DNA from 2 places in the Streptomyces sp. NPDC101191 genome. Region 2 is predicted to be linked to the other one. Evidence: riboswitches for the same ligand, from Rfam matches in the RefSeq annotation. Region 2 holds a riboswitch; the other holds the start of a gene.
What was found. Region 2 has a riboswitch for thiamine pyrophosphate ahead of ACIRQF_RS17190 (thiamine ABC transporter substrate binding subunit). Riboswitches for the same ligand answer to the same signal wherever they lie in the genome.
Positions count from the first base shown of each region.

Region 1: it holds a riboswitch for thiamine pyrophosphate, as region 2 does, so the genes downstream of both, thiC (phosphomethylpyrimidine synthase ThiC) here and ACIRQF_RS17190 (thiamine ABC transporter substrate binding subunit) in region 2, are expected to answer to the same signal.

Region 1 is NZ_JBIWOU010000003.1:520,443-534,879, reverse strand. Features, by position in the region: gene ACIRQF_RS15635 (cytochrome ubiquinol oxidase subunit I) at 1-1,079, opposite strand, end outside; gene ACIRQF_RS15630 (cyclophilin-like fold protein) at 1,285-1,665, shown strand; gene hisC (histidinol-phosphate transaminase) at 1,766-2,854, opposite strand; gene ACIRQF_RS15620 (LacI family DNA-binding transcriptional regulator) at 3,281-4,387, shown strand; gene ACIRQF_RS15615 (metallophosphoesterase) at 4,714-5,982, shown strand; gene ACIRQF_RS15610 (hypothetical protein) at 6,145-6,945, shown strand; gene ACIRQF_RS15605 (DUF4241 domain-containing protein) at 6,949-8,235, opposite strand; gene thiC (phosphomethylpyrimidine synthase ThiC) at 8,340-10,136, opposite strand; TPP riboswitch at 10,131-10,277, opposite strand; gene ACIRQF_RS15595 (YibE/F family protein) at 10,350-11,837, shown strand; gene ACIRQF_RS15590 (SsgA family sporulation/cell division regulator) at 12,045-12,479, opposite strand; gene ACIRQF_RS15585 (IclR family transcriptional regulator) at 12,618-13,388, opposite strand; gene ACIRQF_RS15580 (DUF5326 family protein) at 13,666-13,878, opposite strand; gene ACIRQF_RS15575 (cupin domain-containing protein) at 14,121-14,437, opposite strand, start outside.
Region 2 is NZ_JBIWOU010000004.1:107,603-122,039, reverse strand. Features, by position in the region: gene ACIRQF_RS17255 (YraN family protein) at 1-43, shown strand, start outside; gene ACIRQF_RS17250 (YifB family Mg chelatase-like AAA ATPase) at 43-1,656, shown strand; gene dprA (DNA-processing protein DprA) at 1,653-2,948, shown strand; gene whiG (RNA polymerase sigma factor WhiG) at 3,194-4,030, shown strand; gene ACIRQF_RS17235 (TetR/AcrR family transcriptional regulator) at 4,088-4,648, shown strand; gene ACIRQF_RS17230 (M23 family metallopeptidase) at 4,789-5,256, opposite strand; gene rpsB (30S ribosomal protein S2) at 5,511-6,404, shown strand; gene tsf (translation elongation factor Ts) at 6,516-7,352, shown strand; gene pyrH (UMP kinase) at 7,511-8,275, shown strand; gene frr (ribosome recycling factor) at 8,370-8,927, shown strand; gene ACIRQF_RS17205 (phosphatidate cytidylyltransferase) at 8,927-10,036, shown strand; gene ACIRQF_RS17200 (hypothetical protein) at 10,332-10,544, opposite strand; gene rlmN (23S rRNA (adenine(2503)-C(2))-methyltransferase RlmN) at 10,612-11,718, shown strand; TPP riboswitch at 11,748-11,858, shown strand; gene ACIRQF_RS17190 (thiamine ABC transporter substrate binding subunit) at 11,940-13,031, shown strand; gene ACIRQF_RS17185 (ABC transporter permease) at 13,007-14,437, shown strand, end outside.

The DNA of each region.
Region 1 (14,437 bases), on a different contig from region 2:
TTCTTGCGGGTCAGCCACAGACCCACGACTCCGACGGCCAGCGACGCCATGCCGAAGCCGATCATCCAGCGGAAGCCCCAGTAGGCGACGGGGATGTTCGGCCGGTAGTCACCGGGGCCGTACTTCTCCTGCTCCGCCTTGTTGACGTCGTTGATGCCCGGCACGTACGAGTCGAAGTCGTCGTTCGCGAGGAAGGACAGCAGGCCGGGGATCTCTATGGCCACGGAGTTGTGGCCCTTCTCGACGTCGCCATAGGCGAAGACGGAGAAGGGGGCGGGTGCCTCGCCATCCCAGAGCGCCTCCGCCGCGGCCATCTTCATGGGCTGCTGCTTGAACATGACCTTGCCGAGGAGGTCGCCGCTGATCGCGGTGCCGAGGCCCGCGATGATCAGGGTGATCAGGCCGAGCCGCAGCGAGGTCCGCATCACGGAGACATGCCGCTTGCGGGCCAGGTGGAAGGCCGAGATGCCGACCATGAACGCGCCGCCGACCAGGAAGGCCGCGGTCATCGTGTGGAAGAACTGGTTGAGCGCGGTGTTCTGGGTGAGCACCAGCCAGAAGTCGGTGAGTTCGGCCCGGCCCCGCTCGGCGTTGATCTTGTAGCCGACCGGGTGCTGCATCCAGGAGTTGGCCGCGAGGATGAAGTACGCGGACAGGATGGTGCCGATCGACACCATCCAGATGCAGGCGAGGTGGATCTTCTTGGGCAGCTTGTCCCAGCCGAAGATCCACAGCCCGATGAACGTGGACTCGAAGAAGAAGGCGATCAGCGCCTCGAAGGCGAGCGGGGCGCCGAAGATGTCGCCGACGAAGCGCGAGTAGTCGGACCAGTTCATGCCGAACTGGAACTCCTGCACGATGCCGGTGACGACACCCATCGCGATGTTGATCAGGAAGAGCTTGCCCCAGAACTTCGTCGCCCTGAGGTACTTCTCCTTCTCCGTGCGCACCCAGGCCGTCTGAAGCCCGGCAGTGAGGGCCGCGAGGGAGATCGTCAGCGGGACGAAGAGGAAGTGGTAGACGGTGGTGATGCCGAACTGCCAGCGCGCCAGCGTCTCCGGCGCAAGAGCTAGGTCCACGACATCTTCTCCTTACATCGCGTGGTCACGTGGGCAGTTTGCCCCGTTTGCCCCACCCATTCAGGGAGAAACAGGGACACGCTTGTGAACGCGTTCACATTCACAAGCATTATGGCTCATACGAAATCCGTACCTTCAGCCGGGGGGTCCCCCTACCGAAGGTCACCCCTTCCCAAGACCTTCAACATATTGTTGAATCCGGGCCATGACCCTTCGGATACGAATCTCCTGGCCCGCCGGCCACACCACGGCCACGATCGACGAAACCCCCACGAGCAAGGCGCTCGCGGGGGCTCTCCCGATCTCCTCCACCGCCCGGACCTGGGGCGAGGAGGTCTACTTCGACACTCCGGTCTCCGTGCCGCTCGAAGCCGACGCCCGTCAGGTCGTCGCACCGGGCACGGTGGCCTTCTGGACGGAGGGCGACGCGCTCGCCCTCCCCTACGGCCCCACCCCGATCTCGCTCGGGGACGAACCGCGCCTCGCGAGCCCGTGCAACATCATGGGCGCGCTGGACGGGGACCCGCGGATCCTGGCCACCGTCAGGGACGGCGACCCGATCCGCGTGGAAGTCGTGACCGACTGACCGTCGACCGTCACGTGACCGACTGACCGCCGGTCGTCACGTGACCGAGGGTGACCGCCGACCGTCACGTGCCGACTGACAGCCGACCGTCACCTACCGGTCAGCTCCCCTTGCGGAAGCCCTCCGCCGCCTTGAGGAACAGGTCGTTCGCCTCGCACTCACCGATCGTGACGCGCACGCCCTCACCCGCGAACGGCCGGACCACGACGCCGTGCCGCTCGCACTCCGCCGCGAAGTCCATGGTCCGCTCGCCGAGCCGCAGCCAGACGAAGTTCGCCTGGGTGTCCGGCACGGTCCAGCCCTGGGCCACGAGCCCCGCATGGACCCGCTCGCGCTCCGCCACCAGCGAGCCGACCCGCCCGAGCAGCTCGTCCTCCGCCCGCAGCGAGGCCACCGCCGCGTCCTGCGCGAGCTGGCTCACCCCGAACGGGACCGCCGTCTTGCGCAGCGCCGCCGCCACCGGCTCGTGGGCGACCGCGAAGCCCACCCGCAGGCCGGCGAGCCCGTACGCCTTCGAGAAGGTCCGCAGCACCGCCACGTTCGGCCGGTCGCGGTAGAGCTCGATGCCGTCCGGGATCTCGGTGTCGCGCACGAACTCCCGGTACGCCTCGTCGAGCACCACCAGGATGTCGGAGGGCACCCGGTCGAGGAAGCGCTCCAGCTCCGCACGGCGCACTGCGGTGCCCGTGGGGTTGTTGGGGTTGCAGACGAAGATCAGCCGGGTCCGGTCGGTGATCGCCGCGGCCATGGCGTCGAGGTCGTGCACATCGCCGTCGGTCAGCGGCACCTGCACCGCGGTCGCCCCGCTGATCTGCGTGATGATCGGGTAGGCCTCGAAGGAGCGCCAGGCGAACATCACCTCGTCGCCGGGACCGGCGGTCGACTGCACCAGGGACTGCGCCACGCCCACCGAGCCGGTGCCCGTCGCCAGGTGCGTGACGGGCACGCCGAAGCGGTCGGCCAGCTCCTCCATCAGCCCTGTGCAGGCCATGTCGGGGTAGCGGTTGAAGTTCCCGGCGGCGGCCAGCGCACTCTCCATCACGCCCGGCAGCGGCGGGTACGGGTTCTCGTTGGAGGACAGCTTGAAGGCGACCGGGCCCCCCGCGGCGGCCGGCTTGCCCGGCTTGTAGGTGGGGATGCCGTCCAGCTCGGCGCGCAGCTTCGGGCTCGTCCCGCTGGTCTCGCTCACAGTGTGTCCTCCTCGACGATCCTTGCCACCAATACTCCTCACCTTATGAGGATTCGCCTCCCCTGCGAATGGCCTGTGGACAACAGAGCGGCAACGGCGCCGGAGGGCCGGGGGGGCCCCGGACGGCGGCCGGGTGATCACCGGATCCCGGACGGCCGCCTCGCGGGGGAGCGCGCGGCGGGGTGGCGCGCGCCGGTGGCGAGCGCCGTGGCGCGCATCGCCCGTAGAGGTGAGTTGAGACCTCTTCGAGACCTCGCCCACTTGCCAGGTGCATGGGCACCTGGGTCTCCTGGTCCCAAGCAAGTGACCTGAACTTTCTTGTTTTCCAAGGCGGTTGAGGCTTAACGATCATGCAGAAACGTGCCTGTCCCTGCCTGCATATGCGACCGGCTCGACCCACCTCCCTCGCCCTACTATCGGCTCGCCATGACAGCAGCAGGGAAGCACCAGGTGAGCCGGGGACAGACCCGGGGAAGCCGGCAGGGCCGGGCGGGCATCCGGGACGTGGCCGCCGCCGCCGGAGTCTCCATCACGACTGTCTCCGACGCGCTCAACGGCAAGGGCCGGCTCCCGGACGCCACCCGCCGTCACGTCCGCGAGGTCGCAGACCGGCTGGGCTACCGCCCGTCCGCCGCGGCCCGCACGCTCCGTACCGGCAAGTCGGGCCTCATCGGCCTGACCGTGACGACGTACGGGGATGAACCTTTCACCTTCACCGAATTCGCGTACTTCGCGGAGATGGCCAGAGCCGCCACCTCGGCCGCGCTCGCCCGCGGCTACGCCCTCGTCATCCTCCCCGCCACCTCCCGTCACGACGTCTGGTCGAACGTCGCCCTGGACGGCACCGTCGTCATCGACCCCTCCGACCACGACCCTGTCGTCACCGAACTCGTCCGCCAGGGCCTGCCCGTCGTCTCCGACGGGCGGCCGGCCGGCACCCTGCCGGTCACCGCCTGGGTCGACAACGACCACGAGGCGGCCGTCCTCGACCTGCTCGACCACCTCGCGGCCGCCGGCGCCCGCCGGATCGGCCTGCTCACCGGCACCACCACCGACACGTACACCCGGCTCTCCACCACCGCGTACCTCAACTGGTGCGAGCGGGTGGGCCAGGACCCCGTCTACGAGGCCTATCCGGCGCACGACCCGTGCGCGGGCGCCGTCGCGGCCGACCGGCTGCTCGCCCGCCCGGACCGCCCCGACGCCGTGTACGGGCTCTTCGACCCCAACGGCACCGATCTGCTCGCGGCGGCCCGCCGCTACGGGCTGCGCGTGCCGGACGACCTGCTGCTGGTCTGCTGCAGCGAGTCGACCGTGTACGCCAACACCGAGCCGCCCATCACGACACTCTCGCTCAAGCCCCGCCGGATCGGCACCGCCGTCGTCCAGCTCCTCATCGACGCGATCGAGGGGATCGAGACCGACGGCCCGGTCGAGCAGGTGATACCGACGGAGCTGATCGTCCGCACGTCCTCGCAGCGACGGTCGCCGCGGACGACGGTCAGTCCGCCGAGGTCTCCCTCGAAGGACTGATCCCGGAGGACGGGGAGGGGGCGCGCGCCGGTTCGGGGAAGCCGCGCGCCGGTTCGGGGGGTCCCGGCGCCGGGTCAGCGGGATCCCGGCGCCGGATCGGGGGACGCACCGGGGGTAAACCTGCGGGCGGCCCGGCCCCTCCCCTGGCCTGGACCTTCCCAATTCGGGCGAAACAACCGGTGAACCCGGAGTGGACCCGGATTCACCACCCCTGGTGCGTCACACAGGAGGACGCTCATTCCTATGATGGGCGGACGACACCGCGGACCACCACGACCAGGCCGGTCCGCGATGTGCAGGGCATCGCGACGGTGGTGGAGGGGTCGATGACACAGGGGGCCGGACAGGAACCCGTGGTGCGCACGGCGACGTTGCGTGACTTCCGCGTACCTCCGTACGCCCGGGTGCCCGTCCAGGGGCAGTCGGTCGACCCGTTCCCCAGCGCCGCCCCGGCGGCCCCGGGGGGCCCTGCCGCACCTCAGGCACCGGCGGCCCCGGGTGGCCCTGCCGCACCTCAGGCACCGGCCGCTCCGCCCGCACCTCAGGCACCGGCCGCTCCGCCCGCACCTCAGGCACCGGCCGCTCCGCCCGCATCCGCCGACGCCACGCTGCACCTGGGCTCGGTCGGACACCCGGGCAACGCGTACCCCGCCGACGAGCCGCCCGAGGGCTACACCCCGACCGAGCGCGACCTGCCGGTCATCAACCGGGGCGACACGGTCCAGGTGCACGTCACCCCCGCGCCCCAGCCGGTGCCCGTGAATCCCGACGGCCCCGGCCCGCTCTTCGTCGTCGGCGACGTCCACGGCTACCTGGACGAACTCCTCGCGGCCCTGCACGCCCAGGGCCTCATCGACGAGAACGGCAACTGGTCCGCCGGCAACGCCCGCCTGTGGTTCCTCGGCGACTTCACCGACCGCGGCCCCGACGGCATCGGCGTCATCGACCTCGTGATGCGCCTGTCGGCCGAGGCCGCCGCGGCCGGCGGCTACTGCAAGGCCCTGATGGGCAACCACGAGCTGCTGCTCATCGGCGCCAAGAGGTTCGGGGACACGCCGGTCAGCTCCGGGGCCGGCACCGCCACCTTCCAGGCCGCCTGGCTGCTCAACGGCGGCCAGAAGCACGACATGGACCGCCTCCAGGACGTGCACCTCCAGTGGATGTCCCGGCTCGACGCCGTGGTGGAGGAGGACGGGCACCTGCTGCTGCACTCCGACACCACCGCGTACCTGGAGTACGGCCAGACCATCGAGGACGTCAACGACAAGGTCCACGAGATCCTCACCCGGAACGACGCGGACGAGGTCTGGGACGTCTTCCGGAAGTTCACCAAGCGCTTCGCCTTCCGTGACGAGGCCGCCGGACCGGAAGCGGTGCAGGAGCTCCTCGGCACGTACGGCGGGCACCGGATCGTGCACGGCCACAGCCCCATCCCGTACCTTCTCGGCCAGGTCGGCACCGAGGACGGCGAGGAGGGTGAGCGCCCGGTCGTGGACGGTCCGCACGTCTACGCGGACGGGCTCGCCATCGCGATGGACGGCGGAGTGACCATGGCCGGAAAGCTGCTGGTCGTCCAACTCCCCCTGCCCGCCTGAGGTATTAACCGTACGCATACGGGGAAGGCGATTTCCCGAAACACCCTGTCACCGCGTGCCGTAAGCGCAATACCATCGGCTCATCCGTAGCAGGCTCTCCTCCGTTTCCGCCCGACCTGCCGTTCTCCGCGGCCGGTTCCGGCCCTTACGGAGCATCGGGGGATGCACATGAACGTGGCTCCGCACCTGCTGACCGAGGACCGCGCCGAGTTCGAGCGGGTCCTCGACGACGCACTGCGCACCGCGCACGACCGGCCGGATCTCGCCGAGGTCGGCACCCGGCTCACCACTGTCCAGCTGCGCGCGATGGCCCTGAACGCGACAGCCCTGATCACGACCGCGGCCGCGGTCGAGTACGACCACTTCGTGAAGGTCCGCGAGCAGGTTCGCTCGGCGAGCAGCGCCATGGCGAGCGGTGCGGGCGAGGTGCCGGTCGAGGCCGGTGCGGCGGCCGGCGCGGGCGTCGTCGCCGTCGTCACCGTCCTCGCCCCGGTCCTCGCGGGCACGGCGGCAGTGATCTTCCTGCTGGTCGGAGCGGTCCTGAAGATGCTGGACCCGGCTCCCTCCTTCGCCGACACCCTGCTCACCGCGGGTCTCTTCTTCGGCGCCGTCGGCGCGGCCGGGCTGCTCTGCGCCGCCGCCGGGCTGCTGGTCACCGCCCTGCGCAACAGCGCGACCGAGGTCCACGCCCCGCACCCCGACGACGAGTTGTCACGCGCCCGGGCGGCCTGGTGCCAGGCACTCCTGGAACGCGGGGTCCTGCCCTTTCTCCGCGACGCCCTGGCCGCGCCCCCGCCAAGGGAGCAGCCGGCGCCGCCCCCGGCCCGCCGCATACCCAAGGTCGGATACAGCGGGCCGGACTTCAGCAGCCCCAGCGAGGGCGAGCCGTCGTCGCGGGCGAGCTACACGAGCCCCGACTTCACGAGTCCGGACTTCGGGCCGTCGGAGCACCGGGCCGAGTGACGGTCACGAGGACGGCTCCTCCAGGACCCTCACGCCATGGGCGAAGTCGTCGTTGCCGACCACGACCACCGCGACCACTTCGCCTGCCGCGGACCGCCCGGCCCACACCGGCCACACACCGTCCCCGGTCGTGTAGAACGCCACCAGGTCGGCGCCCGCGCCGTCGGCCGCGTCCGGCTCCGAGGTCCGCAGGAAGAACGCGGAGTCCTCGATGGTCTCCCCGGCCTTCTCGTCACCCTGGACCAGCGCCCGCGCGAAGAGCCCCTTCAGCCCCGTCCAGGAGCCGGCGTCGGCGAAACAGCCGCTCGCCCCGTCCGTGCCGAATCCGTACGCATGGCCGTCGTCGAGCAGCCGGACGTCGTTCTCCGGCCCGAGCACCATCTCCCAGGTGGCGACAGGCGCTTCGCCCACTTTCACGCGCACCGCCGGGGACGCGGTGGTGGTCACCCAGGTGCCCCTCCACTCGCAGTCGTAGCCGTAGCTCGCCTGCGCCTCCTGGAGCACGTACTCCCCTGGAGGGACGGGGACCACGAGTTCGGGCCCCTGGTCGAAGTTGTCGGGCCCGTCGATCGCCAGCAGGCCGCTGGGGACGCGCAGCGTGCCGCGTTCGACCGGCGCCAGCACGGTCACCTCCGGGCGGTGGGCGGTGGCGAGCCGGGTCCCCGGCCGGAACAGCTCGTCGAGACGACCCGCCCGCGCCGGCCGCGGCGGCAGCCACGGTTCCTTCGGCGCCGCCCCGCCGTCGGGCTCCGGTTCCGGGTCCGCCGTGGACATCCGCAGCTCGCCCGCGATCCCGTGCAGCTGCCCCGAGAACAGCGGCCAGGACCCGAACACCGGCCGGTCCAGCCACCGCTGCTCCACGGGGACGTCCGCCGAGGTCACGAAGATCCCGCGCCCCGGCCGCTCCCGCTCGTCGCGTCCGCGCCCGTCCGGATGGAGCGTCAGCTTCCACCGCTCGCAGCCCCGATCGAACTCGGGCGTCGTGGCGTCCGCGTACGTCCAGTCCTCCGTCTGGTACCGCAACAGCCGGTCGCCGTCCAGCAGTCGCAGGTCGAGCCGACGGGTGCGCCGGCCCTCTTCGTCGTAGACCCACACGCCCACGAAGTGGTCGCGCCAGGAGGTCAGGCGGACCTCCAGGGGCGCGTTCCGGCCCGGCCGTCGGCAGACCGCGACATAGGGCAGTCCGGCCCCGTCCCGTGCCGCCGCCGACTCGGCGGTCAGCGGCCGCCACAACGTGCGGCCCGCGAGGTCCCAGCCCTCGCCGTAGGCGATCTCCACGACGTCCTCCACCGGCTCCGCCCTCCGCTCGTACAGATGTACGGGTGTACAGGCAGAAGGTATCGGCCCGCGACTCCCCCGAGGGTCGCGGGCCGATACCGGTCAGGGGGCCGGGATCAGTCGGCCATCGGGAGGTAGACCCGGTTGCCGGACGCGGCGAACTCGGCCGACTTCGCAGCCATACCGGCCTCGATCTCGTCCGCCTTCAGATCACCGCCGTGCTCGCGGCGGATGTCCTGCGAGATCTTCATCGAGCAGAACTTCGGCCCGCACATCGAGCAGAAGTGCGCCGTCTTCGCGGGCTCCGCCGGCAGCGTCTCGTCGTGGAACTCGCGTGCCGTGTCCGGGTCCATGGCCAGGTTGAACTGGTCCTCCCAGCGGAACTCGAAGCGCGCGTCCGACAGCGCGTCGTCCCACTCCTGCGCGCCCGGGTGTCCCTTGGCCAGGTCCGCCGCGTGCGCCGCGATCTTGTACGTGATGACGCCGGTCTTCACGTCGTCCTTGTTCGGCAGGCCCAGGTGCTCCTTGGGCGTGACGTAGCAGAGCATCGCGGTGCCCCACCAGGCGATCATCGCCGCGCCGATGCCCGAGGTGATGTGGTCGTACGCCGGGGCGACGTCCGTGGTCAGCGGGCCGAGCGTGTAGAACGGCGCCTCCTCGCAGATCTCCTGCTGGAGGTCGATGTTCTCCTTGATCTTGTGCATCGGGACGTGGCCCGGGCCCTCGATCATGGTCTGCACGTGATGGCGCTTGGCGATCGTGTTGAGCTCGCCGAGGGTCTTCAACTCGGCGAACTGGGCCGCGTCGTTGGCGTCCGCGATCGAACCGGGCCGCAGGCCGTCGCCGAGCGAGTACGTGACGTCGTACGCCGCGAGGATCTCGCAGAGCTCCTCGAAGTTCGTGTAGAGGAAGTTCTCCTGGTGGTGCGCGAGGCACCAGGCGGCCATGATCGAGCCACCGCGCGAGACGATGCCGGTCTTGCGGCGGGCGGTCAGCGGCACGTAGGGCAGCAGCACGCCGGCGTGCACCGTCATGTAGTCGACGCCCTGCTCGGCCTGCTCGATCACCGTGTCCTTGTAGATCTCCCAGGTGAGCTCCTCGGCCTTGCCGTCGACCTTCTCCAGGGCCTGGTAGAGCGGCACGGTGCCGATCGGCACGGGGGAGTTGCGCAGCACCCACTCACGGGTGGTGTGGATGTTGCGGCCGGTGGAGAGGTCCATGACCGTGTCGGCGCCCCACTTCGTCGCCCAGGTCATCTTCTCCACCTCCTCCTCGATGGAGGAGGTGACCGCGGAGTTGCCGATGTTGGCGTTGACCTTCACCAGGAACCGCTTGCCGATGATCATCGGCTCGATCTCCGGGTGGTTCACGTTGGCCGGGAGCACGGCGCGGCCGGACGCGATCTCCTCCCGCACGACCTCGGGGGAGACGTTCTCGCGGATCGCGACGTACTCCATCTCCGGCGTGATCTCGCCACGGCGGGCGTACGCGAGCTGCGTGACGGCCTGGCCCTCGCGGCCCTTGCGGGGCAGCCGCGGGCGCCCCGGGAAGACCGCGTCGAGGTTCTTCAGTCCGCCGCCGCGCGGCGAGGTGTGCTTGATGCCGTCGTCCTCGGGCCGGACGGGACGGCCCGGGTACTCCTCCGTGTCGCCGCGCGCGATGATCCAGTTCTCGCGCAGGGGCGGCAGGCCGCGCCGGACGTCGGTGTCGATGGTGGGGTCGGTGTACGGACCGGACGTGTCGTAGAGCGTCACGTCCTTGCCGTTGGTGAGGTGCACCTGGCGGACGGGCACCTGGATGTCGGGGCGGGAGCCCTCGACGTATCCCTTGTGCCAGCCCGGCGTGCGCTCGCCCTGGCCGTTCGGGGCGTCCGTCTGGTCGGAGGCAGGCGTGCGTGCATCCTGAATGGTCATGAGACCGAATCTCCCTACGCCGGCATTACCCGGTAACAGGTTCGGCGGTCGGCGCAGCCTCCTCCCGTACGTACATCAGTACGCGCGTACGGTGATCAGCGCCCTCTCAGCCCGGTGCTCCGAGCTCCCGCGTGTGCAAAGGTGCCACCACGCTAGCGCCATCTCTGGCGTGCTGAACAGTGGGGCCCCGACGGTTCTTGCGATGATCGGTCGGTGACTTCGACACATCAGCCCCACGAACCGCACGGCCACGGGCACACCCATGGGCACGATCACGGGCCTGGTCAGGGCCTCGTGGACGGGGACCGGCACGGGCCCGGCCCCGGCCACGGGGACCGGTCCGACGGCCCGGGCCGCGGAGGCGGGGGCGGCGGGAACGGGGGTCCGGGCCGCGGAGGCGGGGGCGGCGAGAACGGTGGCCACGGACACAGTCACGCGCACAGCCACGGGCCCGCCGCGCCCGTCTCCCGGCATCTGCGGAAGGTCATCGCCGCGGTCCTCATCCCCTTCGCGACCGCCGTGGTCGTCGGGCTCGTGGTGCTGTGGCCGGGGAGCACCCCGGCGCACCAGCGCACGGGGGTCGGCTTCGACCGGCAGACCGAGCAGGGCAAGGTCACCGCCGTCCAGCACATCGACTGCAAGGACGTGAACGCCGCCCAGGTGCCGCCGACCGGCGACACCTCCACCCCGGAGGGACGGGAGGCGGTCAACGGGCAGCAGGGGCAGTGCGAGAAGGCGACCGTCACGGTCACCACCGGCCCGGAGAAGGGCCGTACCTTCACCGAGATCGTGCAGCCGGACGCGCCGCGACAACTCGACGAGGGACAGGGCGTGGTGGTCGCGTACGCCCCCGACGCCCCGCGCGACCTGCAGTACTCGGTCACCGACGTGGACCGGAAGGTGCCGCTCTACGTCCTCGCGGGCATCTTCGCGCTCGCCGTCGTGGTCGTCGGCCGGATGCGCGGCGTGATGGCGCTCATCGCGCTCGCGATCAGCTTCATGGTGCTGTCCTTCTTCATCCTGCCGGCGATCATCCAGGGGTCGAATCCGCTGGTGGTAGCCATCGTCGGCGCGAGCGCGATCATGCTGATCGCGCTCTACATGTGTCACGGCCTGTCGGCCCGCACCTCGGTGGCGGTGCTCGGCACGCTGGTCTCGCTGCTGCTGATCGGCCTGCTCGGCTCGTTCTTCATCGGCTGGGCCTCGCTCACCGGCAACACGGACGACAACACCGGTCTCATCCACGGGCTCTACCCGGAGATCGACATGTCCGGTCTGCTGCTCGCCGGCGTCATCATCGGCTCGCTCGGCGTGCTCGACGACGTGACCGTCACCCAGACCTCGGCGGTGTGGGAGCTGCACCAGGCCGATCCGCGGATGGGGCCGCGGGCGCTCTACCGGGCCGGTATCCGGATCGGGCGGGACCACATCGCCTCGGTGGTGAACACCCTGGTCCTCGCCTACGCCGGTGCGGCACTGCCGCTCATGCTGCTCTTCTCGATCGCGCAGAGCAGCGTGGGGATGGTGGCCAACAGCGAACTCGTCGCGGAGGAGATCGTCCGGACGCTGATCGGCTCGATCGGTCTGGTCGCCTCGGTGCCGGTCACCACCGGTCTCGCGGCGCTGGTGGTGTCGGCCGACCGGCCGGAGGCGGGACAGCAGCGCCCCAGCAGGGGCGGGCGCCGCCGACGTGCCAAGTGAAGCGGGCCCCCGGCCGGGAACGGTGACGGGCTCGGCGGACGGCAGGCTCGGCCGGGGACGGTGCGCGGGCCCGGCCGGGGACGGTGACGGGCTCGGCGGACGGCAGGCAGCTCGGCCGAGGACGGTGCGCGGAATTCGGTCGAGGACGGTGACACGAGCTCGGCAGAAGGCGGGGACGGCGGCCGGGCCGGTGTGGGTGACACCGGCTCAGCCGGCGTTCTCCTCCGCCAGGATGCGCCCGAGAGCGGCCTCCAGGCTGTCCTCGAAGTCCCCCAGTGTCTGTTCCTGACCGAGCGGGACGAGCTTGTCCGTACGGTCGAGGAAGGCGACGAGCGGCGGGGCGCTCGCCCGGAACAGGGCCCGGTCCGCCCCGACCTGAAGCCGGATCATCACGTCGGACAGTTGATCGGGATCGGTCGGCGCGATGTGGACGTCGCCGTCGCCGCTGGGCCGGTTGATCCCGTCGAGCAGCAGCTCCCTTCCGAACGCCCAGGTGACGGGAGCGTCTCCGGGGAGGTGGAACGTCATCCGCACCGCGTAGGGATCGCGGGTCTCGTACCGCAGTTCCACCGGAATCCTGAAGGAGAGCTCCTCGGAGACGAGGAAGCTCATCAGGACTTCGGCCTGAACCGTCTCTCGCATCATGTACCCCGCAGTAGATGGAGCAGTTGTGTTAGCACGCTGCTAGAAATGCTCGGTTGAAACGGCCAGGAATGATCCCTCATGGCCCTCTTGACGCAATCGTGCTGTAAGCACTAGCAGATCACAAGGAGTGATTTTTCAGATACTGATAGAGAACGCGAGCGAGCTGAACAGCTTTCCGATCTCGTTCTGTAGCCGGTCGATCGCGGGCAGCAACCGTTCTGCCTGGTGAAGGGGGAGGGAAATGGCCATGGCGGCCGCCGTGGATCCCGCCGTGATGGGGATCGCGGCACAAACTGTGCCGAGTGCATATTCCTGACGTTCCACCAGGGGCTCCATTCGCCCCATACCGCCCAAACGGTCCAAAAGGGCACGACGATTACGCACCGTATACGGCGTGATCGCTTCCACCGGATGCCGGTCGAGGTGGTCTTGACGACTTTTCAGATCCAGTTGACTCAGCAGGCACTGCCCGATGGCGTGCGCGTGGCCGGTCTCCCGGAAGTCGGCCCACTCGTCGACGGCGGGCGCCGCGGGGGTGTCCGCGACGGCCACGAGCTCGATCTCGCCCTCGCGGTAGACGGCGAAGTAGACGGGGACGCCGATGGAGTCCCGCCAGTGGGCGAGAGAGTCCTCGATCTTGGTGCGACGATTCTGCAGAACTCCCCCGCCGACCAGCCGACCGGCGGCGTCCCCGAAGACGAACACACCCTTCTCGCGGCGTAGATAGCCCTCGTGCGTCAGGGTGCGGAGGAGGTGGTACGCGGTGGGGAGCGGCAGGCCCGCCTCGCGCGCGAGCTGTTTGGCAGGGGCCCCGTCCTCGTGGGAGCCCACGGCCTCCAGCAGTCTGAGCGCCCGTTGCACCGAGCCGATCAGAGTAGGAGCAGCGGGCTGCGAAGCAGTGGCCAAAGGTCACCCCCAGGCGAGTCGACGAGTGCGTCGCACCCGCCCGCGGGGGCCGCCCCCGCGCGCCCGCCGCGGCCTGGGACCCGGCGGGGAGGTCTGTGCCTGAGGCTCCCGGAGCGGCAGAGGATTTCCACTCTAAGGGCAGCCTCCGCGGGGCCACGGGCTTCTACCTGCGCGTTCCCTCGGCCGGGCTAATCCCCGTCGGCAGGTTGATACGGGCGGGTAACTTGTCTACCGGCCAGGCTCCGCCGGGGTCCTGGCGCCTCCGGTCCGCACGGCCCTACCAGTCCTCGCGCGACGAGGACGAGGAAGTGAACTTGCGGACCACGTAGATCAGACCCCCGACCAGCGCCACGAACACCAGCAGCTTGAACAGCAGACCGACCACGATCGTCAGGACGCTGGTGATCAGACCGCCGAAGACGACCAGAGCGATGACGGGTATGGCGATCCACTTCACCCACCACGGCATCCCCGCGAGAATCTCCTTCACCGCCATTGCGCTTACCTCATCTCCGAAGACCGAGCCCGAAGGTCCGTCGGCGCTCCCTGCGCCGGACACCTTCGATGCTAGGGGCGGACACCAAGCGAACGGGGGCCTCACGGCCCTCCCTCTTCCCTGATCCGACCCCTAAGGGACCCGGCTCACCGCCCCCGAGATCGCGGGGCGTGGGCGCGCGGCCCCTCGCCGGCGAGCGGCGCGGGCGCGGCGCCCCTCGGCGCGGGGCGCGTCCCTCAGCCCTCCGGTGGCGAGAACACCACCATGACCCGCAGGTCCTCGGTGATGTGGTGGAACTTGTGCGGCACCCCGGCCGGCACGTACACCACACTGCCGCGTGCCACCTGGGTCGTCTCGTCCCCCACCGTGATCGAGGCCCGGCCGCTCACCACGAAGTACACCTCGTCCTGGCCGTGCGGCCGTTGCGGGTCCAGCTGCCCCGCGTCGAGCGCGTACAGGCCCACCGACATGTTCCGCTCACGCAGGAACTGCAGATAGGCGCCGTCGTTGGCCGCCCGCTCCGCCTCCAGCTCGTCCAGTCGGAATGCCTTCA
Region 2 (14,437 bases):
CCGCGGCGCACCCGTCGTCACCCACGCCCAAGGGGTGGCCTGATGGGATTCGCCCGCACCTGCTCCGTCGCCCTCGTCGGCGTCGAAGGCGTCGTCGTCGAGGTCCAGGCCGACCTCGAAGCCGGAGTCGCCGCCTTCACCCTCGTCGGACTCCCCGACAAGAGCCTCTCCGAGAGCCGCGACCGCGTCCGCGCCGCCATCGTCAACTCCGGCGCCGAATGGCCCCAGAAAAAACTCACCGTCGGCCTCAGCCCCGCCTCCGTCCCCAAGGGAGGCTCCGGCTTCGACCTCGCCGTCGCCGCCGCCGTCCTCGGCGCCGCCGAACGCATCGACCCCCGCACCATCGCCGACCTCGTCCTCATCGGCGAACTCGGCCTCGACGGCCGCGTCCGCCCCGTACGCGGCGTCCTGCCCGCCGTCCTCGCCGCCGCCGACGCCGGATACCGCCAGGTCGTCGTCCCCGAACAGACCGCCGGCGAAGCCGCCCTCGTCCCCGGCGTCTCCGTCCTCGGCATCCGCACCCTGCGCCAACTCATCGCCGTCCTCGCCGACGAACCCGTACCCGAAGAAGCACCCCACGAGGACGGCCGCCCCGACCCCATGCTCGCCGGACTCCTCGTCCCCGGCGCCGGCGTCGGCACCGGACTCGCCGCCGACCCCGCCGACGGACCCGACCTCGCCGACGTCGCCGGACAGCACACCGCCCGCCGCGCCCTCGAAATCGCCGCCGCGGGCGCCCACCACCTCTTCCTCTCCGGACCACCCGGCGCCGGCAAGACCATGCTCGCCGAACGCCTCCCCGGCATCCTGCCGCCCCTCACCCGCCAGGAATCCCTCGAAGTCACCGCCGTCCACTCGGTCGCCGGCATCCTCCCGCCCGGCGAACCCCTCGTCCACCGCCCGCCCTACTGCGCACCCCACCACTCCGCGACCATGCAGTCCCTCATCGGCGGCGGCAACGGACTGCCCCGCCCCGGCGCGGTCTCCCTCGCCCACCGCGGCGTCCTCTTCCTCGACGAAGCCCCCGAATTCGCCACCAAGGCCCTCGACGCCCTCCGCCAGCCCCTCGAATCCGGACACGTCGTCGTCGCCCGCGCCGCCGGCGTCGTCCGCCTCCCCGCCCGCTTCCTCCTCACCCTCGCGGCCAACCCCTGCCCCTGCGGCCGGCACACCCTCCACGGCACCGGCTGCGAATGCCCCGCCTCCCTCATCCGCCGCTACCAGGCCCGCCTCTCCGGCCCCCTCCTCGACCGCGTCGACCTCCGCGTCGAAGTCGAACCCGTCACCCGCGACGACCTCCTCGGCCACGGCGACCGCGGCGAACCCAGCAGCACCGTCGCCGACCGCGTCCGCGAAGCCCGCGCCCGCGCCGCCGCCCGCCTCGACGGCACCCCCTGGACCGTCAACAGCGAGATCCCCGGCCACGAACTCCGCACCCGCTGGACCGCCGCACCCGGCGCCCTCGCCGCCGCCGAACGCGACATCGAACGCGGCCTCCTCACCGCCCGCGGCCTCGACCGCGTCCTCCGCGTCGCCTGGACCGCCGCCGACCTCGCCGGCCACGACCGCCCCGAAGCCGACGACCTCGCCCTCGCCCTCGAACTCCGCACCGGCATCGCCCGCGGCGTCCCCGTCACCGCGGGGAGCCGGCCATGACCCGCCACGACGCCGAACACCTCGCCCGCGCCGCCCTCACCCACATCGTCGAACCCGGCGACGAACACGCCGGCCGAGCCATCCGGCACCACGGGGCGACCGGCTTCCTGACCCTGCTGATGCAAGGAGACGACGAAGCGCTGCTCCCCGCCCCACGAGCCCCCCAGGACGACGACCACGACAGCCCGCCCCCGTCCGGCCGCCCGGCGCACCAAGACGGCCACCACCGGACCCCGCACCCCGCCACCCCGGCCGCGCACGACCCCCGCGACAGCCGGAACCTGCCCGGCACCGGCGCCCGCCGGATCGCGAACTGGCGCCGCCGAGCCCGCACCGCCGCACCCGAACGGGACCTCGACCACATCGCCCGGCTCGGCGGCCGCTTCCTCATCCCAGGCGACACCGCCTGGCCCCGCCAACTCGACGACCTCGGCGACGCCCGACCCATCGGCCTCTGGGTCCGCGGCCCCGCCGACCTCCGCGGCTGGGCCCTCCGCTCCGTCGCCGTCGTCGGCGCCCGCGCCTGCACCCCCTACGGCGCCCACACCGCCGCGACCCTCGCCGCCGGCCTCGCGGAACACGGCTGGGTCGTCGTCTCCGGCGCCGCCTTCGGCATCGACGGCGCCGCCCACCGCGGCGCACTCGGCAGCGGCGGCGCCACCATCGCCGTCCTCGCCTGCGGAGTCGACACCGCCTACCCGCCAGGCCACGCCGGCCTCATCGGCCGCATCGCCGAACAAGGCCTCGTCATCGGCGAACTGCCCCCCGGCAGCCACCCCACCCGCAGCCGCTTCCTCCTCCGCAACCGCGTCATCGCCGCCCTCACCCGAGGAACCGTCGTCGTCGAGGCCGAACACCGCAGCGGCTCCCTCGTCACCGCCCGCGCCGCCGCCCGCCTCGGCCGCCACACCATGGGCGTCCCCGGCCCCGTCACCAGCGGCCTCTCCGCCGGAGTCCACGAACTCCTCCGCGGCGAGGCCACCCTCGTCACCGACGCCGCCGAAATCACCGAACTCGTCGGCGCCATAGGCGAACTCGCCCCTCCACGCCGCGGCCCCGTACTGCCCCGCGACCTCCTCGCCCCCGACACCACCCGCGTCCTCGAAGCCCTCCCCGGTCACAGCCCCGCACCCCTCGCCGACATCGCCGCCCGCGCCGGCACCCACCCCGACGACACCCTCGCGAAGCTGTACGAACTCCACTCCCTCGGGTTCGTCGAGCGGCAACAGGACCACTGGCGGTTGACGAACAGGCGCACCGAACCGCCGCACACCCGGCATGGCGGTACTTGACCTGGAGCATTCGGGTGAAAAGGTGAAGCCGATGAGCAAGCGAGTTCTCCCGGCCGCACCCGAGGAGCCGACCCCCGCCACGGCCCCCGTTCGAAGACATGGGCGACGGCAGCCACCCCGACCGGCGCGATCCCTCGTCGTTCGCACACCGCGACAGCCCACTCACGCTACGCTCACGTGCATCCCCCGCCCGACAACAGGAACGACTCCTTCGCACCCCACAGCAGAACGGCACAAGGCAACGCATGCCCCAGCACACCTCCGGGTCTGACCGCGCCGCGGTGCCCCCAGCAGCCCGGGGCACCGTGCGACCACCCGCACCGACCTCCCTCGACGAGCTCTGGCGGTCCTACAAGGACACGGGCGACGAGCGGCTGCGGGAACAGCTGATCCTGCACTACTCACCCCTCGTCAAATACGTCGCGGGACGCGTCAGCGTCGGCCTGCCGTCCAACGTGGAACAGGCCGACTTCGTCTCCTCCGGAGTCTTCGGACTCATCGACGCCATCGAGAAGTTCGACGTCGAGCGGGCCATCAAGTTCGAGACGTACGCCATCACCCGCATCCGTGGCGCCATGATCGACGAACTCCGCGCCCTCGACTGGATCCCCCGCTCCGTCCGCCAGAAGGCCCGCAACGTCGAACGCGCCTACGCCACCCTCGAAGCGCAACTCCGCCGCACTCCCTCCGAGGCCGAGGTCGCCGACGAGATGGGCGTCACGCTCGACGAACTCCACTCCGTCTTCAGCCAGTTGTCCCTGGCCAACGTCGTCGCCCTCGAAGAGCTCCTGCACGTCGGCGGCGAAGGCGGCGACCGCCTCTCCCTCATGGACACCCTCGAGGACACCGCCGCCGACAACCCGGTCGAGGTCGCCGAGGACCGCGAGCTGCGCCGGCTCCTCGCCCGGGCCATCAACACCCTCCCCGAGCGGGAGAAGACCGTCGTCACCCTCTACTACTACGAGGGCCTCACCCTCGCCGAGATCGGCCACGTCCTCGGCGTCACCGAGAGCCGGGTCAGCCAGATCCACACCAAGTCCGTCCTCCAGCTGCGCGCCAAACTGGCCGACGTAGGCCGCTGACCGAGGGGCGCCCCCTCGCCGTATTGTGGAGCCGTGCCCAGGATTCGAGCGGCCTCCGTGGCCGAGCACCGGACCATGCAGCGCGGCGCCCTGCTCGACGCCGCGCGCTCCCTGCTGTCCGAAGGCGGGACGGAGGCGCTGACCTTCCCCGCCCTCGCCGAGCGCACCGGCCTGGCCCGCTCGTCGGTCTACGAGTACTTCCGCTCCCGCGCCGCCGTCGTCGAGGAACTCTGCGCCGTCGACTTCCCCCTCTGGGCCGCCGAGGTCGAGGCGGCCATGGCCGCCTCCGACACCGCCGAGGGCAAGGTCGAGGCGTACGTCCGCAGCCAGCTGGAGCTCGTGGGGGACCGGCGCCACCGCGCGGTCGTCGCCATCTCGGCGAGCGAGCTCGACGACGGCGCCCGCGAGAAGATCCGCGCCGCCCACGGCGGCCTCGTGACCATGATCGTCGACGCCCTCGCCGCTCTCGGCCGCCCCCAGCCCCGTCTGGAGGCGATGCTCCTCCAGGGCGTCGTCGACGCCGCCGTCCGCCGCATCGAACTCGGAGCGGCCGAAGACCCGGCGACCATCGCGAACGCGGCGGTGTCGATGGCGCTGGGCGGGATCCGCGGCGCCTGATCTCCGCTTCCCGGGGGGCTTCCCCCCGCCCCCGCCCCCTCCCCACCCCCTCCCCACCCCCTCCCCCCCGCCCCACCCCTCCTCCCTCCTCCCTCCCCCCGGCCTCGCCCCCTCCCGCGCACGCCCGCGCACGCGCCCCGTCATCCCAAGGGCACGCCCGTCACCGGCAGCAGGCGGGACGGGCCGTGCCTCATCAGGCCCAGGGGGTTCAGGTAGGTCTCGCCGCGCAGCAGGCCCCAGTGGAGGCAGGGCGCCGCGCAGTGGCCGCCTTCCGTCACCCGGGCGACGACCTCGCCGGCGCGTACCGCCGTCCCCGCGGGGAGGAGAGGGTCCACCGGGCCGTAGGTCGTGCGCAGCGGCGGGGTGCCCGTGCCGTGCAGCGTCAGGGTGAGGACGCCCCTGCCGGCCACCGGGCCGGCGAAGGACACCGTGCCCGCCCCGGGAGCCGCGACCGGGGTGCCCGGTGGGGCCGCGAGGTCGATGCCGCGGTGGCCCGCCGCGTACGGGCCCGGTGGGGGCTCCCAGCCGCGGAGGACGTCCGGTCGCGGTGGACCGATCGGCCACACCGCCGTGATCAGGGTCAGCAGGATCATCGGGATCTGGTGCATGACGGCAGGTTGCCCCGGCCGCGGTGCCGATGACCGGCATCGGCGGAATCTGTGGACAACCGCCCGCTTGTGGACAGTGCCGTCACCCGGTGCCTCCGGGGTCCCGTACACTTTCCATGGCGACCCGGGTCACCGGGTCGACTTCGCACGCCCCGCCACCGGTCTTCTCGACGGGTGGCAGCGCCTTTCGGTCCCTTGTGGCACGGCGCGTCGGGGCGTCAGGAAAACAACCGAGAACCCAAGGAGATACGGCCATGGCCGTCGTCACGATGCGGGAGCTGCTGGAGAGCGGCGTCCACTTCGGTCACCAGACCCGTCGCTGGAACCCGAAGATGAAGCGCTTCATCTTCACCGAGCGCAACGGCATCTACATCATCGACCTGCTCCAGTCGCTGTCGTACATCGACCGCGCCTACGAGTTCGTCAAGGAGACCGTCGCGCACGGCGGCTCCATCATGTTCGTCGGTACGAAGAAGCAGGCCCAGGAGGCCATCGCCGAGCAGGCGACGCGCGTCGGCATGCCGTACGTCAACCAGCGCTGGCTGGGTGGCATGCTCACCAACTTCTCGACCGTCTACAAGCGTCTGCAGCGGCTCAAGGAGCTCGAGCAGATCGACTTCGAGGACGTGGCCGCCTCCGGTCTCACCAAGAAGGAGCTCCTGGTCCTCTCCCGCGAGAAGGCCAAGCTGGAGAAGACCCTCGGTGGTATCCGCGAGATGCAGAAGGTGCCGAGCGCCGTCTGGATCGTCGACACCAAGAAGGAGCACATCGCCGTCGGTGAGGCGCGCAAGCTCCACATCCCGGTCGTCGCGATCCTCGACACCAACTGCGACCCCGACGAGGTCGACTACAAGATCCCGGGCAACGACGACGCGATCCGCTCCGTCACCCTGCTCACCCGCGTGATCGCCGACGCCGTCGCCGAGGGCCTCATCGCCCGTTCCGGCGCCGCGACCGGCGACTCGAAGCCGGGCGAGAAGGCCGCGGGCGAGCCGCTCGCCGAGTGGGAGCGCGACCTCCTCGAGGGCGAGAAGAAGGCTGACGAGGCGCCGGCCGCCGAGGCCCCGGCCGCCGAGGTCGAGGCTCCGGCCGCCGAGGCTGAGGCTCCGGCCGCCGAGGCTCCGGCCGCGGACGCCGAGCAGGCCTGACCCTTCCGGTCCCTCAGGACCTTCGGGTGACGACGGCGGGGGCCCACGAAGCCCCCGCCGTCCACCCGTGGACCCGCCCGATCTTTCAGACTTCGAAAGAGAAAAAGACTCATGGCGAACTACACCGCCGCTGACGTCAAGAAGCTCCGCGAGCTCACCGGCGCCGGCATGATGGACTGCAAGAAGGCCCTGGACGAGGCCGACGGCGACGTCGACAAGGCCGTCGAGGCCCTGCGCATCAAGGGCCAGAAGGGTGTCGCCAAGCGTGAGGGCCGCTCCGCCGAGAACGGCGCCGTGGTCTCCCTCATCGCCGACGACAACACCTCCGGTGTCCTGGTCGAGCTGAAGTGCGAGACGGACTTCGTCGCCAAGGGTGACAAGTTCCTCGCCGTCGCCAACGCGCTCGCCGCCCACGTCGCCGCCACCTCCCCGGCCGACCTCGAGGCCCTGCTCGCCTCCGAGATCGAGGCCGGCAAGACCGTGCAGGCGTACGTCGACGAGGCCAACGCCAACCTCGGCGAGAAGATCGTCCTGGACCGCTTCGCGCAGTACAACGACGGCTTCGTCCTCGCTTACATGCACCGCACCATGCCCGACCTGCCGCCGCAGATCGGTGTCCTGGTCGAGCTGGACAAGGCCGACGCCGAGGTCGCCAAGGGCATCGCGCAGCACATCGCCGCGTTCGCCCCGAAGTACCTGACCAAGGAAGACGTCCCGGCCGAGGTCGTCGAGTCCGAGCGTCGCATCGCCGAGGAGACCACCCGCGCCGAGGGCAAGCCCGAGGCCGCGATCGCCAAGATCGTCGAGGGTCGCGTCAACGGCTTCTTCAAGGACGCCACGCTGCTCGGTCAGCCGTACGCCCTGGACAACAAGAAGTCCGTCCAGAAGGTCCTGGACGAGGCCGGTGTCACCCTGAAGCGCTTCACCCGCATCAAGGTCGGCATCTGAGTCCGTACGCAACGGACACCGGACCCCGGTAGGGTCTGAAGCAGTCGCCCGCGCACGCGTGGGACGACCGCAGATCTGACGAGGAGGCCATTGCCGTACGGGAAACCGCAAGGACCCACGGGCAATGGCCTTCTTCGTATGTGCACGAGGAGATCTCCATGAATCACGGCGCCGCACAGGGCGACGACAAGAACGGCAAAATGGCCGGCCGCTACATGCTGAAGCTGTCCGGAGAAGCCTTCTCCGGCGGTACCGGCCTGGGGGTCGACCCGGACGTCGTGCACGCCATCGCACGCGAGATCGCCGCCGTCGTGCGCGACGGCGCGGAGATCGCGATCGTGATCGGCGGCGGCAACTTCTTCCGCGGCGCCGAACTCCAGCAGCGCGGAATGGACCGGGCCCGCTCCGACTACATGGGCATGCTCGGCACCGTGATGAACTGCCTCGCCCTCCAGGACTTCCTGGAGAAGGAGGGCATCGACTCCCGCGTCCAGACCGCCATCACCATGGGCCAGGTCGCCGAGCCGTACATCCCGCTGCGCGCCGTGCGCCACCTGGAGAAGGGCCGCGTGGTCATCTTCGGTGCCGGTATGGGCATGCCGTACTTCTCCACCGACACGACCGCCGCGCAGCGTGCCCTCGAGATCGACGCCGAGGCGCTGCTCATGGGCAAGAACGGTGTCGACGGGGTCTACGACTCCGACCCGAAGACCAACCCGGACGCGGTCAAGTTCGACGCACTCGAGTACGGCGAGGTGCTCTCCCGCGACCTCAAGGTCGCCGACGCCACCGCCATCACCCTGTGCCGCGACAACAACCTGCCGATCCTCGTCTTCGAGCTGCTCGCCGAGGGCAATATCGCGCGCGCGGTGAAGGGTGAGAAGATCGGCACGCTCGTGAGCGACCAGGGCACCCGGGCCTGACCCGAACCGGGAACCGCCCCGCGAGGGGGATGGACAGAGCCCTGCCGGTCGTACACCGTGCAGGACACAACGCGACGACACGCAGGAGCAAGTGGTGATCGAAGAGACCCTCCTCGAGGCCGAGGAAAAGATGGAGAAGGCCGTCGTGGTCGCCAAGGAGGACTTCGCCGCGATCCGCACGGGCCGTGCGCACCCGGCGATGTTCAACAAGATCGTGGCGGACTACTACGGTGCCATCACCCCCATCAACCAGCTGGCGTCGTTCTCGGTGCCGGAGCCGCGCATGGCCGTGGTGACCCCGTTCGACAAGAGCGCGCTGCGCAACATCGAGCAGGCCATCCGCGACTCGGACCTCGGCGTCAACCCGAGCAACGACGGCAACATCATCCGTGTGGTGTTCCCGGAGCTGACCGAGGAGCGCCGCCGCGAGTACATCAAGGTCGCCAAGGGCAAGGCCGAGGACTCCAAGATCTCGATCCGTTCCGTGCGCCGCAAGGCCAAGGAGACCATCGACAAGTTCGTGAAGGACGGCGAGGTCGGCGAGGACGAGGGCCGTCGCGCGGAGAAGGAGCTCGACGACACCACCGCGAAGTACGTGGCGCAGGTGGACGAGCTGCTGAAGCACAAGGAAGCCGAGCTGCTCGAGGTCTGATGAACGACTCTTCCTGGGGGGCCCCGGCCGGAACCGGCTTCGGGGGACCCGACCAGGGGCCTGCCCCGGCGGGTCCCGCCTACGAAGGGCGGCAGGCGGCGCAGACTCGCCCCATGCCCATCGTGTCCGACGTTCCCGCCGGCGACAACCAGGACGATCACGACCGGGGGGCCGCTCACCCGAGCGGTCCCCTGTTCCGTGACGAGACGCCGCACGAGCACCCGCAGGAGCCCATGTCCAGCCCGTCCCAGCCCGCGTCTGCGCCTTCGCCCCGGCAGAAGCCGCGGCAGAAGAAGAGCGCGGGCCGTGACCTGGGCGCGGCCATAGGGGTCGGCCTGGGGCTCGGCGCGGTCATCATCGCGTCGCTGTTCATCTGGAAGCCGGCGTTCGTCGGCGTGATCGCCGTCGCCGTGGTGGTCGGCCTGTGGGAGCTGACCTCCCGGCTGCAGGAGCGCAAGGCCATCAAGGCGCCGCTGGTCCCGCTCGCGGTCGGCGGTGCGGCGATGGTGGTCGCCGGTTACGTGCAGGGCGCCGAGGGCGCGTGGGTCGCGATGGCGCTCACGGCGCTCGCGGTGCTCGTGTGGCGTATGACGGAGCCGCCCGAGGGCTATCTGAAGGACGTCACGGCGGGTGTCTTCGCGGCGTTCTACGTGCCGTTCCTGGCGACCTTCGTGGCGATGCTGCTGACGGCGGAGGACGGTCCGGAGCGGGTGCTCACGTTCCTGGTGCTGACGGTGGTCAGCGACACCGGGGCTTACGCGGTCGGCTGGCGTTTCGGCAAGCACAAGCTGGCTCCGCGGATCAGCCCGGGCAAGACCCGTGAGGGCCTGCTGGGCGCGGTCGCGTTCGCGATGGGCGCGGGTGCGCTGTGCATGCAGTTCCTGATCGACGACGGCACCTGGTGGCAGGGGCTCGTGCTGGGTCTGGCGGTCGCGGCCAGCGCGACCCTGGGCGACCTGGGCGAGTCGATGATCAAGCGTGATCTCGGCATCAAGGACATGGGCACGCTGCTGCCGGGACACGGCGGCATCATGGACCGTCTGGACTCCCTGCTGCCGACGGCGCCGGTGGTGTGGCTGCTGCTGGTGCTGTTCGTCGGCAGCGCCTGACCCGCGGCTCTCCTTGATCGAAGGGCTCGTCGTCCCCCCCGGGACGGCGGGCCCTTCGGCGTAGCGGATCCGGGACGTGCGGTTTTCTCCAATACGCGCCCTCCGCGGGGCTGTGATCCTCGTGGCTCCCGAGTCCTCCCGGACCTGCCGGCTCAGTACTCGTTGCTGCAGCCGAACGCCGTCTCCTGGCCGCCGTCCCGGGCGCCCGGGGGCCGGGCCGAGCGCCACGGTGGGCCCGGGTGCCGCGGGGGAGGGGCGGCGCGGGCCCGGCGCGGCGGGGACGGGTCCGTCGTTCTCAGGCCGCCTCGTACTGGTGGGCTCTGCCGCCCCGCCACTTCACCCAGGCCGGATCGTCAAGGAGCTCCTGGGCGTCCGGGAGACCCGCGCGTCGGAGGAACTCGACCACGTCCTCGTCGCTGTGGGCGAGACCGAGAATGCTGCCGTGCGCGGTGACGCGCCGTCCTCCGGTGGAGGAGGGCTGGTGGACGACTATCGGCACACTGTCCATACGTCCAGGATGCCCCCGCGCACGACGGCCCCGGTCACGGGTTTCCGTCTGCGACACTGGTAGCACCATGCCCAAGCCCGGAGAACTCACTTTCGTCGCCCCGCGCGGAGCCAAGCAGCCCCCGCGGCATCTCGCCGACCTCTCGCCCGCCGAGCGCAAGGAGGCGGTCGCCGCGATCGGCGAGAAGCCGTTTCGCGCCAAGCAGCTGTCCACGCACTACTTCGCGCGGTACGCGCACGACCCGGCCGAGTGGACCGACATCCCGGCCGCCTCGCGCGAGAAGCTCGCGGGGGAGCTGCTGCCCGATCTGATGTCGGTGGTGCGGCACGTCTCCTGTGACGCCGACACCACCCGCAAGACGTTGTGGAAGCTGCACGACGGCACGCTCGTGGAGTCGGTGCTCATGCGCTACCCGGACCGGGTGACCATGTGCATCTCCTCGCAGGCGGGCTGCGGCATGAACTGTCCGTTCTGTGCCACCGGCCAGGCGGGGCTCGACCGGAACCTGTCGACCGCCGAGATCGTGCACCAGATCGTGGACGGCATGCGCGCGCTGCGTGACGGCGAGGTGCCCGGGGGCCCGGCGCGGCTGTCGAACATCGTCTTCATGGGCATGGGCGAGCCGCTCGCCAACTACAAGCGGGTCGTCGGCGCCATCCGGCGGCTGACGGACCCCGAGCCGGACGGGCTCGGACTGTCGCAGCGCGGGATCACCGTGTCCACGGTCGGTCTGGTGCCGGCGATGCTGCGGTTCGCCGACGAGGGCTTCAAGTGCCGTCTCGCGGTCTCGCTGCACGCCCCCGACGACGAGCTGCGCGACACCCTGGTGCCGGTGAACACCCGCTGGAAGGTCCGCGAGGTCCTCGACGCGGCCTGGGAGTACGCGGAGAAGTCGGGTCGCCGGATCTCCATCGAGTACGCCCTGATCCGGGACATCAACGACCAGGCCTGGCGCGGTGACCTCCTGGGCCGGCTGCTCAAGGGCAAGCGGGTGCACGTCAACCTGATCCCGCTGAACCCGACGCCCGGCTCGAAGTGGACCGCCTCGCGGCCCGAGGACGAGAAGGCGTTCGTCGAGGCCATCGCCGCCCACGGCGTGCCCGTCACCGTCCGCGACACCCGCGGCCAGGAGATCGACGGTGCCTGTGGACAGCTGGCGGCCGCCGAACGCTGACCTTGTACTCTGAGCTCGAACACATCTGCATATTCCGACAGGGGAGCGCCACAGCGCTGAGAGTGCGGTGACCGTCAGACCGCAGACCCTCTGAACCTCGCCCAGGTCATTCTGGGTAGGAAGTTCGGTCGTAACTCGAGCTGTTGCGCCCTGCCCGCGTCCGCCGCCCGGACGCGGGCAGGGCCGCGTCTCTTCCTGGTCACACCCAGGAGGAACTTCACGTGAACACCAAGAAGGCCGCCGCCGCCGCGCTCGTCGCGGCGCTCGGCGTCACCACCCTCGCCGCCTGCGGCGGCGGGGACGGCGACAAGGGCAAGGCCACCGGCACGCCCGCGCCGAAGACCGTCACCCTGGTCAGCCACGACTCGTTCAACGCCTCCAAGGAGGTGCTGGCGGAGTTCACCCGGCAGACCGGTCTCACGGTCAAGGTCCTCAAGAGCGGCGACGCCGGCGAGGCCGTCAACAAGGAGATCCTCACCAAGGGCGCCCCGCAGGGCGACGTCTTCTTCGGCGTGGACAACACGCTGCTGTCCCGCGCCCTCGACAACGGCATCTTCATGCCGTACGAGGCCAAGGGCCTCGCCCGGGTCCCGGCCGCGCTGCAGCTCGACAAGGAGCACCGGGTCACCCCGATAGACACCGGTGACATCTGCGTCAACTACGACAAGCAGTACTTCGCCGACAAGAAGCTGGCGCCGCCGCAGACCTTCGACGACCTGGCCAAGCCCGAGTACAAGAACCTGCTGGTCGTCGAGAACCCCGAGCGTTCCTCACCGGGCCTCGGTTTCCTGCTCGGCACGGCCGCGCAGTACGGCGACGCCGGCTGGCAGGACTACTGGAAGAAGCTCAGGGCCAACGGCGTGAAGACCGTCGACAGCTGGGAGCTGGCCTACAACCAGGAGTTCTCCGGCTCCGCCGGCGGCAAGCAGGCCAAGGGCGACCGCCCGCTGGTCGTCTCGTACGCCTCCTCCCCGCCGGTCGAGGTGCTGTACGCCCAGCCGCAGCCGAAGGTGGCCCCGACCGGCGTCTCCACCGGCACCTGCTTCCGCCAGACCGAGTTCGCCGGCCTCCTGAACGGGGCGAAGAACCCCGAGGGCGGCAAGGCGCTGATCGACTTCCTGATCTCCAAGAAGTTCCAGGACGACATGCCGCTGCAGATGTTCGTCAACCCGGTCACCAACGACGCCACCCTGCCCGAGCTGTTCACCAAGCACGGAGTGGTGATCGACAAGCCGCAGACCATGGCGCCCGACAAGATCGCCCAGAACCGCGACCAGTGGATCGAGCAGTGGACCTCGCTCGTTCTGAAGTAGCCCCCGCCCGAGCGGACCGCGCGGGGAGCGCGGCGCGGCTGGCCCTCATGGTGCTGCCCGTCGCGTTCTTCGCGGTCTTCTTCGCCTGGCCCGTCGCCTCGATCGTCGAGCGCGGGCTCAGGCCGGACGGCCACTGGGAGCTGGGCCGGTTCGGAGAGACGCTGGCCCGGCCGGAGATCCTCGACGTCCTGTGGTTCACGCTGTGGCAGGCGCTCGCCTCCACGGCGCTCACCCTGCTCGTGGCGCTGCCCGGCGCGTTCGTGTTCGCCCGGTTCGACTTCCCCGGCAAGCGGATCCTGCGGGCGGTGGTCACCGTGCCGTTCGTGCTGCCCACGGTCATGGTCGGGACGGCGTTCCTGGCCCTCGTGGGGCGGCGCGGACTGCTCGACACGTGGTGGGGCGTCAGGCTCGACACCTCGGTGTGGGCGATCCTCATCGCCCATGTCTTCTTCAACTACGCCGTCGTCGTGCGCACGGTCGGCGGCCTGTGGTCGCAGCTCGACCCCCGCCAGGAGGAGGCCGCGCGGGTGCTCGGCGCATCCCGGTGGCGGGCCTGGCGCACGGTGACGCTGCCCGCGCTCGGTCCGGCGGTCGCGTCCGCCGCGCTGATGGTGTTCCTGTTCACCGCGAGCTCCTTCGGCATCGTGCAGATCCTCGGCGGTCCCGCGTACTCCACGCTGGAGACGGAGATCTACCGGCAGACCGCGGACCGGCTCCAGCTGTCGACGGCCGCCGTCCTCACGATGGTGCAGTTCGTCGCGGTCGGCGTGGTCCTGGCCGTGCACGCGCGGACCGTGCGACGCCGGGAGACCGCCCTGAAGCTGGTGCCGGCCGAGCGCACCGCCCGCCGGCCGCGCGGCGCCGGGCAGTGGGCGCTGCTGGGAGCCGTTCTCCTTTCGATCGCGCTGCTGATCCTGGCCCCGCTGGGCGTGCTCGTCGAGCGCTCCCTCGCCACCCCCACCGGCTACGGGCTGGACTACTACCGGGCGCTCCAGCGGGTCGACGACCACGGCACCTTCCTCGTGCCGATGACCGAGACGATCGTCAACTCGCTCCAGTACGCGCTCGCCGCGACCGGCATCGCCGTCGTCATCGGCGGCCTGGCCGCGGCCGCGCTCACCCTCTCCCGCTCCCGGCTTCGGTCGAACGGGGGGACCCCCATGGCCGACCGGCTGGTCCGCGGCTTCGACGCGCTGCTGATGCTGCCGCTCGGGGTGTCCGCCGTCACCGTCGGCTTCGGTTTCCTCATCACCCTCGACGAGCCGCCGCTCGACCTGCGCGCCAGCTGGATCCTCGTCCCGCTCGCGCAGGCCCTCGTCGGCGTCCCCTTCGTCGTCCGGACCATGCTGCCGGTGCTGCGCGCCGTCGACGAGCGGCTCCGGGAGGCGGCCGCGGTCCTGGGGGCC